Regions from separate parts of the Cupriavidus sp. HE11 genome, predicted to be linked through region 3. Evidence: predicted binding sites of a transcription regulator. Region 3 holds the regulator's gene; each other region holds the start of a gene.

Region 1 (3,275 bases), on a different replicon from region 3:
ACAGTTCAGACTCGCCGGATGCGACGAATTCGGTCACGACCGCGCAATGCGTGCGCACCGCCTCGCCGCTCAGCAGTGCGGAAGCGGGATGATCGGGCGGCACCGGGCTATGCCAGCCGCTGCCCGCGCCGGGTTCGTGTCCGGTCGTACCTCCTGCGGGATGCTCGTTCATTCGTTCAACCCCCTGCCCTTTGCCAGGGCGAGTTCGTTGGCATCAGGCGGCGTGTAGCTGGTGAAGTAACCCGCCGCCACCTTCGCATCGATTTCCACGCGCGCATCGGCCGGGATCAGGGCCTCGGGGATGGGCACCTGCTCCACCACCTCGATTCCCTGCGCCGTCAGCGCGCCATGCTTCATGTTGCTCATCGAGGCCCAGCGGTCGATCCGCCGGATCCCCAGCCAGTGAAAGACATCGGGCATCAGTTCCTGGAAGCGCATGTCCTGCACCCCGGCCACGCATTCGGTGCGCGCGAAATACGTTTCGGCCCGGTCGCCGCCCACCTGGCGCTTGCGTGCGTTATAGACCAGGAATTTGGTCACCTCGCCCAGCGCGCGCCCTTCCTTCCGGTTATAGACCACCAGGCCAACGCCGCCCTGCTGCGCCATCTCGATACAGACTTCGATGCCATGCGCCAGGTAGGGCCGGCAGGTGCAGATATCGGATCCAAAGACGTCGGAACCATTGCATTCGTCGTGGACGCGGCAGGCCACCTTGGTCTCGGGCTTGCCCAGCTTGCTGATATCGCCAAAGAAATAGAGCGTCATGCCGCCGATGGGCGGCAAGAAGACCTTCAGGTCTGGCCGTGTGACCAGTTCCGGGAACATGCCGCCGGTCTGCTCGAACAGGCTGCGGCGCAGGATGCTTTCCTTGATATTGAACCGGCGGGCGATGCCGGGCAGATACCAGACCGGGTCGATGGCGGCCTTGGTGACGCGCACATCGCCGTTGGCATACAGGATGTCGCCGTCCGGTGCCAGGCGGCCCGCCGCGATGGCCGCCACCAGTTCCGGCATATTGATATGGGCGCGCGTGATGGCAATGGTCGGCCGGATATCGAAACCGGCTGCGATGCGGTCGGCAAAGACCGTCGATACCAGATGGCCCCAGGGATCGAGCGACACGATCTTGTCGGGGTCGCCCCACTGCGCATGCGGGCCGATCGGCTCGGCCGGCGCCGTGTCGGTCAGGTCGGGGCGGTGCGCCCGCTGGAGGCTGCCCGAAGCCACGGCCAGCGCGCGATAGATCGCGTAGGCCCCGGCATGCGTACCGATCACGTTGCGCTGCGCCGGGTCTGTCAGGCTGGCGATCACAGGCCCCCGCTCGGCCGCGGTGGGCGCGCCCCAGTGGATCGGCTCGGCCGGCTTGTCGCGGCGCGCGTGCGAGGTCAGGACGATATGGTCGGACATGGTCGCCTCCCCGGTATGAAACCGGAACACGAATCCTGACCAGATGGTCAGGTTTACATGTTCATAGTAGGCAACGTTCGTGCCAACGCCCAAGTGGGGTTGTTACGGTTGGTGGCATCCCGTACGCACCGTCGGCGTGCCTGGTGCCACCGTCCGGATGGCGCGTGCGGTACATCGCGGTGCAGCGCGCACCGGATCCCGGCGCCGGCCGGGGATGACCGTCGGCACAAGCAAAAACGGCACGTTCGATCGAACGTGCCGTTCCGGCGATGAAGGGGCGAGAGGCTCAGCCTTCCGCGCGATGGCCCAGGCGCTCGCGCCCACGCTGGGGCAGATCGGCGGTCAGCCAGTCCACCATGGCCCGCACGGGGTTGGCGGCCTCCACATAGCGATGGAACAGCGCCCCGGCGGCATTGCTGGCGACCCAGGCCAGGCCCATGCCCAGCGCATTCAGCACCGGCCGGCCCGGAACGAAATGGGTAACCACGGCATTGACCACCAGGCAGACCGGAAAGTGCACCAGGAACACCGAATAGGAAATCCGGCCGAAGTACGCGGTCAGGCGTCCGGCTGGCCAGCTCTCCAGCCAGCCGCCGCGACGCGAGACGGCCAGCAGCAATGCCGTTGCCAGCGCCACCGCAATGCGCAACCGGAAGTCCACCGCCAGCGCGGCCAGGCCGATGGCGGCCAGCGCCATCAGCGGCATGACCGAGCGGCCCGGATTCGACGCCCAGTAGGCCAGCGATCCCGTGCCGTAGGCACCAAAGAAATAGATGGCCCAGATATCCCACGACGCATCGCGGTTGAACCAGAACAGCGAGGCCATTGCCAGCACTCCCACCAGCGGCACGCCGAGCGGCAACGCGTCGCGGACCACGGCCCGGGCGAACCACAGCGCCAGCACCATCAGCGCGAACAGTTGCAGGTCGATGGCGATATACCAGACGCCGGCGGACAGCGCGTCCACATCGAGAATGTTGTGCAGCAGCAGGACATGAGCCACGAACTGCGCCAGATGCGGCGCGGCCGGGATGGAATCGTGCTGCATCCAGGTGCGCGCGATGGCGGCACCGGCAATTGCCACCAAGATGGCGGCGGCAAACGGCACCACCAGTTTCTGGTAGCGGCGCCAGATCGTCAGCACCGGGCTGGCGGCAGTCAGGCGCCCGCCGGGGGCCAGGCTGCGCGCGGCCAGGAAGCCGCTGATGACCAGGAAGACCTGCACGGCGATGCGCGCATAGTCGGCCAGCCAGCCGATCAAGCCAGGCGCCAGTGACTGGGCGGCATCGGACATCGGCCCGTAGAACGCCAGGTGGTGCAATACGATCAGCTGCGAGCTGACCGCCTTCAGCGCGTCTACACACGCCAGACGGGAAGGACGGGGGCTCATTTGTTCTTCGTGGGGGTGCAAAGTGGGCCGAATTGTACTCGCATCGGTGCATTCAGCCTTGGGGCGACCGGTAACCGCTGCCGTAACGGTTGTAATTCCGTGTACGGCGTGGCGAAAAGGCAACTTTCATTGCACTACTCTCGGGCATTAGCTAATAAGAAACAAATTCTTCGTGCGCAATGGCCGGGGGTATACCCTTGCGTCTTTCCGTGCCTTGCCCCGAACATGTCCCTGACTGTTGCCTTCTCCTCGTTCCGCCGCCTGACGGCTGTTGTTGCCCTGGCCGCCGCCATCGTGCCGGCCGTCCACGCGCAAAGCCCCAGCCCCGTCCTGGACAAGATCCGTGACACCGGCACCATCACGCTCGGCTATCGCGAGTCCGCCCTGCCGTTCTCGTTTGCCGACGACAAGGGCCAGCCGGCCGGCTATGCGGTGGATCTGTGCCTGCGCGTGGCCGAAGCGGCCAAGCAGAAGCTGG
Region 2 (3,275 bases), 670 kb from region 3:
TGCTGCATAACAGCCTGTTCCTGATCGCCCACTTCCACAACGTGATCATCGGCGGCGTGCTGTTTGGCTACCTGGCCGGCATCACCTACTGGTGGCCGAAGGCGTTCGGCTTCAAGCTGAACGAGCGTCTGGGCAAGTGCGCCTTCTGGTGCTGGATCGTTGGCTTCTACTTCGCCTTCATGCCGCTGTACGTGCTGGGCCTGATGGGCATGACCCGTCGTCTGAACCACACGAACAACCCGGAATGGACGCCCTGGCTGCATCTGGCCGTGGTGGGCGTGGTGTTCGTGGCGCTGGGCATCTTCTTCCAGGTGCTGCAGATCGTCGTGTCGATCCGTGACCGCAAGAAGCTGGCCGACGTGACGGGCGACCCTTGGGGTGGCCGTACGCTGGAATGGGCCGTGTCGTCGCCGCCGCCGTTCTACAACTTCGCGCACACCCCGGTGGTGCGTGACCTGGACGCGTTTGCCGACATGAAGGCTCGTGGCGAGAAGCTGCCGACCAGCGGTTTCGCGCAGATCCACATGCCGAAGAACACGGCTGCCGGCTTCTACATGGGTGCCTGGAGCCTGGCGCTGGGCTTCGCGCTGACCTGGCATATCTGGTGGCTGGCCGCCGTTGGCCTGGTGGGCATGGTGGTGGCGTTCATCCGTCGCGCCAACGATGACCACATCGACTACTACGTGCCGGCCGCCGAGGTCGAGCAGATCGAAACCCGCTACCAGCAGCGTGTGGCTGCACAGGGCTGATAACGATGTCGACAGAAGTTCTTGACCGCTTTGGGGCGCAAGCCCCCGCGCATGCGCACTCGCACGACGAGGCGCATGACCACGCCCATCACGACACCAGCGAGAACACCATCTTCGGTTTCTGGCTGTACCTGATGAGCGACTGCATCTTGTTCGCGTGCCTGTTCGCCGCGTTCGCCGTCCTGCGCGGCGAAGTGGCGGGTGGCCCGACGGGCAAGGAGCTGTTCGAGCTCAACTACGTGCTCGTGGAAACGGCAATCCTGCTGTTCTCGTCGATCACCTACGGCTTTGCCATGGTGTCGATGCAGAACCAGCAGCGTGGCCGCGTGATGTTCTGGCTGGCCGTGACGTTCCTGCTGGGTGCAGGCTTCATGGCGATGGAAATCAACGAGTTCGCGCACCTGATCCATGAAGGTGCCGGCCCGAGCCGCAGCGCCTTCCTGTCGTCGTTCTTCACGCTCGTGGGCACCCACGGCCTGCACGTGGCAAGCGGCATGGTCTGGATGCTCGTGCTGATGTACCAGCTGTCGAAGAAGGGCCTGACCCCGGTGGTGGCCAAGCGCCTGAACTGCCTCAGCCTGTTCTGGCACTTCCTGGACGTGGTCTGGATCGGTGTGTTCACCGTGGTCTACCTGATGGGAGCAATGTAAATGGCACAGCAACACGCAAGCGCCGCCCATGGCGCGTCGCACGGCCACAGCAGCGTCAAGTCGTATGTGATCGGCTTCGTGCTGGCGGTGATCCTGACCGTGATCCCGTTCAAGATCGTGATGGACGGCTCGATGGACCGCGCCACCACGCTCTGGATCATCCTGGGCATGGCCGTGGTACAGATCGTCGTGCACCTGAAGTACTTCCTGCACCTGGACGGCTCGGAAGGCCAGAAGTGGAACGTGATGGCTCTGCTGTTCACGGGCCTGATCCTGTTCATCGTGCTGGCCGGTTCGCTCTGGATCATGCACAACATGAACGCCAACATGATGCCGTGGATGAGCAAGTGACCGTCGTCACCGGTATCTGAAAGAAACGGGGCCCCAGCGGCCCCGTTTTTTATTGCGTTTTTCCCCCGCAGCCCCCCGATGGCGGCGGGGAGGGCGGGAACCTGCGTCCCCGTCCGGAATCTTGCCTCTGGTGCGCCGCGCACCGATCCCTTCCTGCCATGCACCGCATCGGGCCGATGCACGACGCCGGTGCATGCGTCCGTTCCGGGCACTCCGCAAGCTTGGCACCTTACTGGTGCGCCCCCGATCCGTCCCATCCGATTTGTCTCGCAGCCGTTGCCTGGCAACGGTTTGCGGGTATCGCCATTCTTGGCACGCTAGTTGCAGAAGCGTTACCCGGGGTGCGTAGTCCCTGACCACATACGACAAATTGGACAAAATGGGAGCTGCAATGAAACGACGTGACATGCTGAAGCTGTCGGCGGTAGCCGCCGCAGCGATGATCGGTACCAGCCCGCTGATGGCGCAGACGAAGGAACCGATCAAGGTCGGGATCCTGCATTCGCTGTCGGGCACCATGGCCATCTCCGAGACTTCGCTCAAGGACGTGGCGCTGATGACGATCGACGAGATCAACAAGAGCGGCGGCGTGCTGGGCCGCAAGCTTGAGCCGGTGGTGGTGGACCCCGCTTCCAACTGGCCGCTGTTCGCCGAGAAGGCCCGCCAGCTGATCACCAAGGACAAGGTTGCCGTCACGTTCGGCTGCTGGACGTCGGTGTCGCGCAAGTCGGTGCTGCCGGTCTATGAAGAGACCAACGCGCTGCTGTTCTACCCGGTGCAGTACGAAGGCGAGGAAATGTCCAAGAACGTGTTCTACACGGGCGCCGCGCCGAACCAGCAGGCCATCCCGGCCGTGGAATACCTGATGAGCAAGGAAGGCGGCGGTGCAAAGCGCTTCTTCCTGCTGGGCACCGATTACGTGTACCCGCGCACCACCAACAAGATCCTGCGCGCGTTCCTGAAGAGCAAGGGCGTCGCCGACAAGGACATCGAAGAGGTCTACACCCCGTTTGGTCATGCCGACTACCAGACCATCGTCGCCAACATCAAGAAGTTCTCGCAGGGCGGCAAGACCGCAGTGATCTCGACGATCAACGGCGATTCCAACGTGCCGTTCTACAAGGAACTGGGCAACGCCGGCCTGAAGGCCAAGGACGTGCCCGTGGTGGCTTTCTCGGTGGGTGAGGAAGAACTGCGCGGCATCGACACCAAGCCGCTGGTGGGCCACCTGGCCGCCTGGAACTACTTCATGTCGGTCAAGAACGGCGAGAACGACGCGTTCAAGAAGCAGTGGGCGGCGTGGGTCAAGGCCAACAACCTGCCCGGCGGCGACAAGCGCGTGACCAACGACCCGATGGAAGCCACCTACGTGGGTATCCACATGTGGGCCCAGGCCGTGAAGAAGGCCGGCACCACCGACGTGGACAAGGTGCGCGCCGCCATGTATGGCCAGACCTTCAAGGCACCGGACGGCTTCACGCTGACCATGGGCGACAACCATCACCTGTACAAGCCGGTGATGATC
Region 3 (3,275 bases):
TGAAGCCGTCCACCGCGCCCAAGCCTTAACGTTTTACCTCCAGCCAGTCCTGATGAACGATACCGCCACGCTCGCCGCCTCTGCCCCGTCCAACGCATCCGCCGTCCGCACCGACAGCAGCACACTGGTCGTGCGTCACCTGAAGAAGCGCTACGGCACGCGCACGGTGGTCAAGGACGTATCGCTCGATGTGAAAAGCGGCGAGGTGGTGGGGCTGCTTGGCCCCAATGGCGCGGGCAAGACCACGTCGTTCTACATGATCGTGGGCCTGGTGGCGCTGGACGAGGGCGACATCGTCCTCGACGACGAGCACATCAGCGGCCTGGCCATTCACGAACGCGCCCGCATGGGCCTGTCCTACCTGCCGCAGGAAGCGTCGGTCTTCCGCAAGCTCAACGTGGAAGAGAATATCCGCGCGGTGCTGGAGCTGCAGCTGGAGAACGGCAAGCCGCTGCCGAAGGCCGAGATCGAACGCCGCCTGGATTCGCTGCTGGACGACCTGCAGATTGCCCACCTGCGCAACAACCCCGCGCTGTCGCTGTCGGGCGGCGAGCGCCGCCGCGTGGAAATCGCCCGTGCGCTGGCGTCGTCGCCGCGCTTCATCCTGCTCGACGAGCCGTTTGCAGGCGTGGACCCGATCGCCGTAGGCGAAATCCAGCGGATCGTGAGCTTCCTGAAGGCGCGCAATATCGGCGTGCTGATCACCGACCACAATGTGCGCGAAACGCTGGGCATCTGCGACCACGCGTACATCATCAGCGAAGGCACCGTGCTGGCCGCCGGCCAGCCCGAGGAAATCATCGCCAACGAGTCGGTGCGACGCGTCTACCTGGGCGAAAACTTCCGCATGTAAGCCCCCGGCCGCCCTTGCGGCCGCTCTTCCGACGGGCCATCCGGCACGTCATCGGCAGGTCATTTCTACCGCACTTGCCAACGGTTTTTCCAAAGCCGTTTCCGATCAGGAAGCCGAAGCGATAGGTTGTAGCAAATTCCGTTCCAACAACGGAAAGATGCGCATAGAATAGGTCGCATGAAACCTTCGCTTCAGCTCCGCCTCTCCCAGCATCTGGCCCTGACGCCGCAACTGCAACAGTCCATCCGGCTGCTGCAGCTTTCCACGCTCGAACTGCAACAGGAAGTGGAACAGGCGCTGACGGAAAACCCGCTGCTTGAACGCGAGAACGACTGGATCGAAAGCCCGCTGCGCGTGGCGGCGGACGGCTCCGTCAACCTGCAGAGCGCCCCGGCGCCGGCCCCGGCCGAGCCGCAGGCCAACGGTGACGACCGCGCCGAGCACGCGGCTGGCGGCGACGAAGAAGGTTTTAGCGATTCCGCGAGCGAAGACTATGGCAGCGACTGGAGCCTGGACGACTTCGCTCGCCGTCCGCAGAACGACGAAGACGAAAAGACGCCGATGCAGTTACGCGATGCGGACCCCACGCTGCGCGAATACCTGATGGAACAGCTGACGCCGCTGAAGATTTCGGCGCGCGACAAGGGCCTGGCCATTTTTCTGATCGAATCGCTCGACGACGACGGATACCTGAGTGCGTCACTCGAGGAAATCTGCACCGAACTGCCCGAAGAGCTGGAATTCGAGATCGAGGAAGTGCAGGCCATGCTGACGCTGCTGCAGAGCTTCGATCCGCCGGGCGTGGGCGCGCGCAATGCCGCCGAGTGCCTGAGCCTGCAACTGAAGCGGCTGCAGCATCCGCAACGCGAACTGGCCCTGTCCATCGTCAACCATCATCTTGAACTGCTGGCCGTAAGGGATTACACGCGTCTCAAGAAAGCGCTGCAGGTTGACGAAATTGCACTAAAGGCGGCGCACGATCTGATCCGCTCGCTGGCACCGTACCCGGGGCATGCGTACAGCCGCCCCGAAGCGGATTTCGTGGTGCCCGACGTGTTCGTGCGCAAGAGCGGCAGCAGCTGGATTGCACAGCTGAATCCGGACGTCATGCCGCGCCTGCGCATCAACGACATGTACGCGCAGATTTTGCGCGGTGCAAAAGGAGAAGCGGGTGCGGCGGGCCTGCAGCAGAAGCTGCAGGAAGCCCGGTGGCTCATCAAGAACATTCAGCAGAGATTCGACACGATCCTGCGTGTGGCGCAGGCAATTGTGGAGCGTCAGAAGAACTTCTTTTCGCACGGCGAAATAGCAATGCGCCCCTTGGTTTTGCGGGAAATAGCCGATACACTCGGTTTACATGAGTCGACCATTTCCCGGGTGACTACGAACAAATACATGGCCACGCCAATGGGTACTTTCGAGTTGAAGTACTTCTTTGGTAGCCACGTCTCCACGGAGACGGGCGGCGCGGCCTCATCCACGGCGATCCGCGCGCTGATCAAGCAACTGATAGGAGCCGAAGACCCCAGGAATCCTCTTTCCGACAGCCGCATCGCCGAATTGCTGGGCGAACAGGGCTTTGTGGTCGCACGCCGCACGGTGGCCAAATACCGCGAAGCGCTGAAGATCCCCGCAGTGAATCTCCGCAAGTCTTTGTAGCCGAGCCGCAACCGCCTGCCTGGTGCGGCTCTTTCAGAAGGAGAAGCGCTATGAACTTCAAGATCAGTGGACACCACCTCGACATCACGCCGCCGCTGCGTGAGTATGTGGAAACGAAACTGGAGCGAATTGTCAGACATTTCGATCAGGTCATTGGCGTGAGCGTGCTGCTATCTGTCGACAACCACAAGGAAAAGGACAAGCGTCAGTACGCGGAAATCAATCTTCATCTCAAGGGCAAGGACATCTTCGTCGAAGCGCACCATGAAGACCTGTACGCCGCGATCGACTGTCTGGTCGACAAGCTCGACCGGCAGGTGATCCGCTACAAGGACCGCGTGCAAGGCCATGACCGGGAAGCGGTCAAGTACCAGATGGCTGAAGCCCAACTACAGCAACAATAGGCTGGCAACCCGTGAACTGCCCCTCCAGGTGGACTTGAACATCCCCCGAAAGGACTGATAGGAAGAGAGCAAAGCCGCGCAGATGCGCGGCTTTTTTGATGGGTGCACGCTCCCGGCAGGCCGAAACTCTCCGTTACCTTCGCGCCACGGCAGAAACCATTTGATTCACCGGGGGTGTTCGCATCTTGCGCGGCTCGGTGTATGCTGCGCCATACAATAACGACAGGCAGAACGGTCCCGGTGACCCGCACGGCATACCGCATGACGGAAGATCATGCAGGCGCTGGCGGCAATACCCGGGTGGGCAATCCGGCCGGCCAACCGCGGCACCACCCGCGGCGCCGGCGCTGCAGCGCACA

What was found. Region 3 encodes sigma-54, which starts transcription at its own class of promoters, with help from an activator protein. Its sites were predicted from a motif close to TGGCANGNAANCTGCTTT; they were not measured.
Region 1: ACOABP_RS19295 (GTP cyclohydrolase II) is a predicted target of sigma-54. The motif match lies at 1,475-1,492, and genes of this name have one in related genera.
Region 2: urtA (urea ABC transporter substrate-binding protein) is a predicted target of sigma-54. The motif match lies at 2,061-2,078, and genes of this name have one in related genera.

The regions. Positions count from the first base shown of each region.
Region 1 covers NZ_CP184465.1:405,466-408,740, forward strand. Annotated here, with positions in the region: gene ACOABP_RS19290 (URC4/urg3 family protein) at 1-172, opposite strand, end outside; gene ACOABP_RS19295 (GTP cyclohydrolase II) at 169-1,407, opposite strand; gene ACOABP_RS19300 (acyltransferase family protein) at 1,694-2,797, opposite strand; gene ACOABP_RS19305 (amino acid ABC transporter substrate-binding protein) at 3,023-3,275, shown strand, end outside.
Region 2 covers NZ_CP184464.1:2,966,843-2,970,117, forward strand. Annotated here, with positions in the region: gene cyoB (cytochrome o ubiquinol oxidase subunit I) at 1-749, shown strand, start outside; gene cyoC (cytochrome o ubiquinol oxidase subunit III) at 755-1,399, shown strand; gene cyoD (cytochrome o ubiquinol oxidase subunit IV) at 1,400-1,750, shown strand; gene urtA (urea ABC transporter substrate-binding protein) at 2,142-3,275, shown strand, end outside.
Region 3 covers NZ_CP184464.1:2,292,810-2,296,084, reverse strand. Annotated here, with positions in the region: gene lptA (lipopolysaccharide transport periplasmic protein LptA) at 1-29, shown strand, start outside; gene lptB (LPS export ABC transporter ATP-binding protein) at 53-853, shown strand; gene ACOABP_RS10680 (RNA polymerase factor sigma-54) at 1,031-2,512, shown strand; gene hpf (ribosome hibernation-promoting factor, HPF/YfiA family) at 2,563-2,916, shown strand.